One region of the Micromonospora sp. NPDC002296 genome, then DNA from elsewhere that is predicted to be linked to it. Evidence: riboswitches for the same ligand, from Rfam matches in the RefSeq annotation. Region 1 holds a riboswitch; the other holds the start of a gene.

Region 1 (3,202 bases):
TCGAGCTCAACATGCGCCTCGTCACCTTCATCGACTCCGTCGGTATCAGCGCGATGGTGGCCGGCTTCCAGACCGCCGAGGTCAGCAGCGTGAAGCTGGTCGTCACCGAGCCGAGCCGGTTCGTGCACCGGCAGCTCTGGGTGACCGGGCTGCTCGGCCTGTTCGGCGCTCCGGAGCCCTACTACGCGGGCGCCGGCGCCGCCACCCCCGAGGTGCTGCCGGGCGCCTGACGGCCGCCCACCCCGGTCCGCCGCCAGCCCGGTCCGCCGCCGGGTCGGTTCACTGTGGGTCGGTCAGTACACCGTGGCCGGGCGGTGGTCCTTCCCTCCGGGGGGCCGGGTGGGGGACGATCGGGGCGTGCTTCGGCGAGACGCCTTCCAGTATTCGGTTCAGGCCCGCTGCCTGCGGGCCGAGGCGGTGGCGCTGCTCGGCGACCCGGCCCGGCAGGGCGAGCTGCATCCGCTGATCACGCGGGTGCGCCGGCTGCCGCCCCGGCCGGGCACCCGGGCCAGCTACGCCATCACCGACCGGCTCGCCGCCGGGCCGCTGCGTTTCCCGGTGACGTACCAGGCGGATGTGCTGGTCATCACCGACGACGAGATCGTCACGGTGGCCCGCCAGCGGCCGGCCACCACCGTGCGCAACCGCACCCGGCTGCGCGACGAGCCGGGCGGGGTGGTCCGGATCGACGTGGAGATCACCCTTGCCGCCCCGGCGCCGCTGTTCCGGTACGCCTTCCGGCAGGCCCGGTCGGCGCACCTCGGACTGGCCCGGAGGCTGGGCGAGGTGCTGGACCGCGCCGGGGACGGCCCGGCCCAGCCGGCCTGAGCGGCGCGGCCGGGCCCCCACGGCCGGTGCGTGCGGCCCCTTGGATGGTGGGGGGCCACACGCCGCGCGGTCAGTACACCGACAGGTGCACGTGGTTGGTGTGGTCGCTGGACGGGTCCCCGTTGCCCCCGCTGTACGACTTCCAGCCGCTGCTGGGCAGCCAGATCTGCTTGAACCAGATCACGTACAGCACGGCGAGGTTGTCGGCGTTGCGGATGTAGTACGCCGCCAGGTTGTTGCCGTAGGTGCGGTCCCCGCCGGAGGCCACCCCGCCGAAGCCGCCCTTCTGGGCGGCGAAGTCGCACGCCCGCCCCTTGGGATGCTCGCCGGAGCCGCTGGGCCGGTGGCAGGAGACGTACCGGGTGAAGCCGGCCGACTTGGCCTGCTGGAGCGCGTGCAGCGTCCGTGGGGTGATGCAGCCGCTGGCCGGGGTCGGGTCGTTCACGCTGCACGACTCCGACGGCCAGGACCCGTCGGGGTTGCGCTTCGCCGGGGTGGCGTTCGCGCTGGAGGTGCCCCGGTTGGACCCACCGCCGCTGGCGCTGGCGCTGGCCTTCTCGTTGGCCACGGTCAGGGCCCGCTCGGCCTGATCCTTGCGCTTGGCCATCACGGTGACCTGCTTGCGCTGCTCGCGGATCTCCCCGTCGAGGGCCAGCCGGGTCTTGGCGGCCTGGTCCCGGGTCTCCAGCAGGTCACGCAGCGCCCGGTCCTCGTTGGTGGCGACCGCGTCCAGCGCGGCGACCCGGTCCAGGAAGCCCGCGGGGCTGGTGCTGTTGAGCAGCGCGGACACCGGGCTGAGCCGGCCCGACTTGTACGCCACGCCGGCGATCTCGTCGACCTTGGCGCCGCGTACGGTCAGCTCCGACTCGACCGTCTTGAGCTGGCTGCCGAGCTGCTGCTGCCGCTTGACCGAGCTGGCCAGGGCTCTTTTGGCGTCCAGGTAGCCCTTGCTGGCCGCTTCGAGTTGGGCGCGCAGGGCCGGGGTGCCGCCCTCCTCGTCCTGGCCGGGCGTGGGGGCGCGCAGGCCGGTGGGTGGGGCCGCGCCGGCCAGGGCCACCGGCCCGAATCCGAGGCCGACGGCGAGCGTCAGCACCAGCATCGCCGCCATCCGGGCGGCGGTCCTTCTTACAGGTGCCACTACTGGCATACGTATGTCCTTCCGTCAGTCGCCGACCGGGTTAGCTGACGGGTTCGGGACGGAAGATCCCTACCGCTCAGGCGGATGCACCCCACGAACATGGTTCCCCGGCTCGCCAGGAGGCGATTAGGCGGCGGCCACCGCAGGCGCCGGAGGGCGCCGCCCGGCGGAGGCCGGATGAGAGCCTACCGGTGCGGATGAGACCCGCGCTGCTTCCGTGGCGGAAGGTGCGTGGCTCAATACTTCCAAAACCGGCATGAAGGCACAATACACCACCTAATTGATGGGTGTGGGTATCACCAGTCGGTCGGTCCGCAGGGGCCCGCCGACGCCCCGGGCTCCACCTGCAACGTGGCGTGCTCGATGTGGAAGTCCTCGTGCAGGGCGGTGCGGGCCGCGGTCAGCACCGCGCCCACCTCGGCGTCCGGCGCCATGGTCAGGTGGGCCGAGGCGACCTCCATGCCGGAGGTCAGCGTCCAGACGTGCAGGTCGTGCACCTCGACCACGCCGGGCACCGCCACCAGCCGGTCGTGCACCGCGGTCACCTGGAGATGTTCCGGCGCGGCCTGCACCAGGATGCGAACCGCGGCCTGCCCGAGCCGCCAGGTGCGGGGCAGGATGAACACGCCGATCGCGACGGCCACCAGCGGGTCCGCCCACCACCAGTCGGTGACGGTGATCAGCACCGCGGCGCCGATCACCCCGACAGACCCGAGCAGGTCGCCCAGCACCTCCAGGTACGCCCCGCGCATGTTGATGCTCTCCTTCGCCCCGCTGCGCAGCAGGGCGAACGCGGCCACGTTGGCGAGCAGGCCGAGCGTCGCCACCACGAGCATCGGGCCGGCGGTCACCTCGGGCGGGTCGCCGAACCGGCGGACCGCCTCGACGAGGACGTAGACCGCGACGCCGCTGAGCAGGACGGCGTTGCCGAGCGCGGCGAGCACCTCCAGCCGGTAGAGCCCGAAGGTGCGCTGGGGGTCGGCGGTGGCCCGCCGGGTGGCGGTGATCGCGGCCAGCGCCATGCCGATGCCGAGCACGTCGGTGAACATGTGCCCGGCGTCGGAGAGCAGCGCCAGCGAGCCGGTGCCGAAGGCGGCGACCGCCTCGACGATCATCAGGGCGGTGAGCAGCCCGAAGGCCGCCCAGAGTCGCCCTGAGTGGCGGTCTGCGGCGTTCGCCACTGCGCCGTGGTGGTGGTCATGACCTGCGCCCACGCTCACACCCTCCGCTCCCGAT
Region 2 (3,202 bases), on a different contig from region 1:
GTCGAGCATCGACGTGCGCCTCGACAAGCTCTTCCGGGTCTTCAACAACCATCTCTACACGCACATCGACCCGTCGGTGCAGCAGGACGACCTGACCTCGGCGGTCGAGGTGCCCGACGGCGAGCCGTACGTGCTGCACCCGGGCGAGTTCGTGCTCGCCTCCACGCTGGAGGTGATCTCGCTCGGCGACCAGCTCGCGGGCCGGCTGGAGGGCAAGAGCTCGCTGGGACGGCTCGGGCTGCTCACCCACTCGACCGCCGGGTTCATCGACCCGGGCTTCTCCGGTCACGTCACGCTGGAGCTGTCCAACGTGGCGAACCTGCCGATCACGCTCTGGCCGGGCATGAAGATCGGCCAGCTCTGCATCTTCCGGCTCTCCTCGCCCGCCGAGCACCCGTACGGGTCGACGGTGTACGGCTCGCGGTACCAGGGCCAGCGCGGCCCGACCCCGAGCCGCTCCTGGCAGAACTGGCGCACCTGGCCCACCCGCTGACGACGCGGGCGTGGTCGAGGGGCCCGTTCCGCGGAACGGGCCCCTCGCCGCTCAGTCGGGGCGGCCGTAGCTGTGGATCTGGCCGTCGTCGACGCGCTTCATCTTGACGGGCTGGCCGGCCTGGGAGGCGTGCACCACCCAGCCGCCGCCGACGTACATGCCGACGTGGTGCAGGTCGGCGTAGTAGAAGACGAGGTCGCCGGGGCGCAGGTCGGCACGGCTCACCCGGGCGGTCACCGACCGCTGCTGGGCCGCGTTGTGCGGCAGCGACACGCCGGCCTTGGCCCAGGCCGCGAGCATCAGACCCGAGCAGTCGTACGAGTTGGGGCCCTCGGCGCCCCAGACGTAGGGCTTGCCGATCTGGGCGCAGGCGAACTTCACCGCGACCCCCGCGCCGCCGCCCGGGTAGGCAGCCGGGCAGGGAGCGGGACGCAGCGCGCCGCCACCGCCGTTGCCGTACACCGTGAGCCGCAGCTTCTGGAGCCGGTCGATCTCGGCGTTGATCTGCTTCCGCTTGGCGGCGAGCTGCGCCTCGGTGCGGGCGAGCTGGGTGACCATCTCGTCCAGCGGCTTCTTCTTGGCGTCGAGCTCGTCGCGGAGGTCGATGACCGCCCGGATGTCGCGCTGCTGGCGCTCGGCGAACTGGTCGAGCAGTTCCAACTGTCCCATCATCTGACCGGGTGAGCGGCTGCCGAGCAGCGCGTTCACCGCAGACAGGTTCTCACTCTTGTACGCCTCGACGGCGAGCCCGCTGACCTTGTCCATCGCCTCGTCGACCCGGCGTTGCAGCGGCCCGATCTGCTTGGCGACGGCGTCGGCCTGCCGGCGCTTGAGGGCGAGGTCCTGACGGGTGGCGTTGTGCCGCTCGATGAGCGGTTCGAGCTTGTTCCAGTCCTGATCGATCTGCCGCTCGATCTCGGCGACCGAGGGATCGGCGTGGGCCGCGGTCGGGGCGCCGGTCAGGACGACGGCGGCGCCGACGAGGGCGGCGAGGGCGGTGGTGAAGCGTGACCAGCGTGGGCGCGGCGCAGCCGGCATCCGGTCGGCGTGCGCCGACGGGCGTGACGGGCGCCGCGGGGCATGGTGTGCCACCGGGCTCCGTTCTCCTTCTTCCTCGACCGCCTACCGGGTTAGCTGACGGGTTCGGGCGGGAAGGGAGAACGCCCTACCGCAGCGGCGCTGCGGATTCACCCCGGCGTACCTGGGTCCCCGGTTCGCCCGGAGGCGACTCGGCGGTGTCGGACCGTCACCGCCCGGCTGGGCGGTACAGCTACCGGCCGACGATTGACCAGAGTAGAGACGCCCGTTATCGATCCGCAACCCGCCGGGCCACAACACGCCACACCATGCCGCCGTGCGGAAGTTTCCTTCACATCGCGGCACCTGCTGGAAAGCTATTGACGCGGGAGGTCGGCGGCGGAAGGGTGACCCTCATCCGACGCTTAACCAGGAGGTTCGATGCCCCGTTCCGTCGTGTCGTCGAGCAGACGGATCCTGCTCGCCGCCGCCGTGGCCGCCACCACGGCCCTTGTGCCCCTCGGTACCACCGCCTCCCCGGCCGCGGCCGGCCAGACCCCCGAACGCCAGCAGCAGTACGCTGACGCCGCCGCCGAGTACGGCGTGCCGGAGAGCGTCCTGCTCGGTGTCTCCTACCTCCAGTCCAGGTGGGACACCAACTCCGGCACCCCCAGCACCAGCGGTGGGTACGGGCCGATGCACCTCACCGACGCCGAGTACGTCGCCGGCCTGCCCACCGGCACCCACCACGACTCCGGCGACGAGGACCCGCGCGGGGACGACTCCCGCCCGGCCCCCGCCGCCGCCCGGCCCTCGGCCGACGAGGCCCCGGCCGCCGCGTCGTTGCAGACCCTGGACACCGCCGCCACCCTCACCGGGGCCGACGAGGCTGCCCTGCGCGCCGACGCGCCGACGAACATCCGGGGCGGGGCGGCGCTGCTCGCGTCGTACCAGCGGCAGATCGGCGCCCCGGTCGGGGCCGACACCGACCCGGCGGCCTGGTACGGCGCGGTGGCCCGGTACGCCGGCGCGGACGGCGCCGACGCGGCGGCTGCCTTCGCCGACGAGGTCTTCGGCACCATCGCCGAGGGCGAGAGCCGGGTGACCGACGACGGGCAGCGGGTGACCCTCGCGGCCCGCGCGGTGACCCCGCAGAAGTCCTGGCTGGACCGGCTCGGCCTGCGCCTGCCGGAGCGCCCCGACGGCCTGGAGTGCCCGTCGACCATCTCCTGCGAGTGGATCCCCGCGCCGTACCAGTCGCTCAGTGCCGACCCCGGTGACTACGGCAACCACGACCTGTCCGACCGGCCGAAGCGGCAGAAGGTCGAGTACATCCTCATCCACGACACCGAGGGCCGCTACGCGGGCACGGTCAACATGGTCCAGGACCCGACCTACGTGAGCTGGCACTACACGCTGCGCTCGGTGGACGGGCACATCGCCCAGCACGTGAAGACCAAGGACGTCGCCTGGCACGCCGGCAACTGGTACGTCAACGCCAAGTCGATCGGGCTGGAGCACGAGGGCTTCGCCGCCCAGGGCACCTGGTACACCGAGGCGATGTACCGCACCTCGTCGAAGCTGGTCCGGTACCTCGCGCTGCGGCACGGCGTCCCGCTGGACCGGCAGCACATCATCGGCCACGACAACGTCCCCGGCACCGTCGCGGCGAACGTGCGGGGCATGCACTGG

Evidence for each region. A riboswitch is a leader RNA that binds a small molecule or an ion and turns the genes downstream of it on or off. The one in region 1 is predicted to bind cyclic di-AMP.
Region 2: another riboswitch for cyclic di-AMP. It lies ahead of ABT023_RS01230 (C40 family peptidase); the one in region 1 lies ahead of ABT023_RS26645 (coiled-coil domain-containing protein).

Annotation. Positions count from the first base shown of each region.
Region 1 covers NZ_JBEOWQ010000061.1:1,299-4,500, forward strand. The annotation lists gene ABT023_RS26635 (STAS domain-containing protein) at 1-230, shown strand, start outside; gene ABT023_RS26640 (SRPBCC family protein) at 358-828, shown strand; gene ABT023_RS26645 (coiled-coil domain-containing protein) at 899-1,975, opposite strand; cyclic di-AMP (ydaO/yuaA leader) riboswitch at 1,980-2,109, opposite strand; gene ABT023_RS26650 (cation diffusion facilitator family transporter) at 2,263-3,180, opposite strand.
Region 2 covers NZ_JBEOWQ010000001.1:262,967-266,168, reverse strand. The annotation lists gene dcd (dCTP deaminase) at 1-493, shown strand, start outside; gene ABT023_RS01230 (C40 family peptidase) at 545-1,531, opposite strand; cyclic di-AMP (ydaO/yuaA leader) riboswitch at 1,598-1,738, opposite strand; gene ABT023_RS01225 (N-acetylmuramoyl-L-alanine amidase) at 1,952-3,202, shown strand, end outside.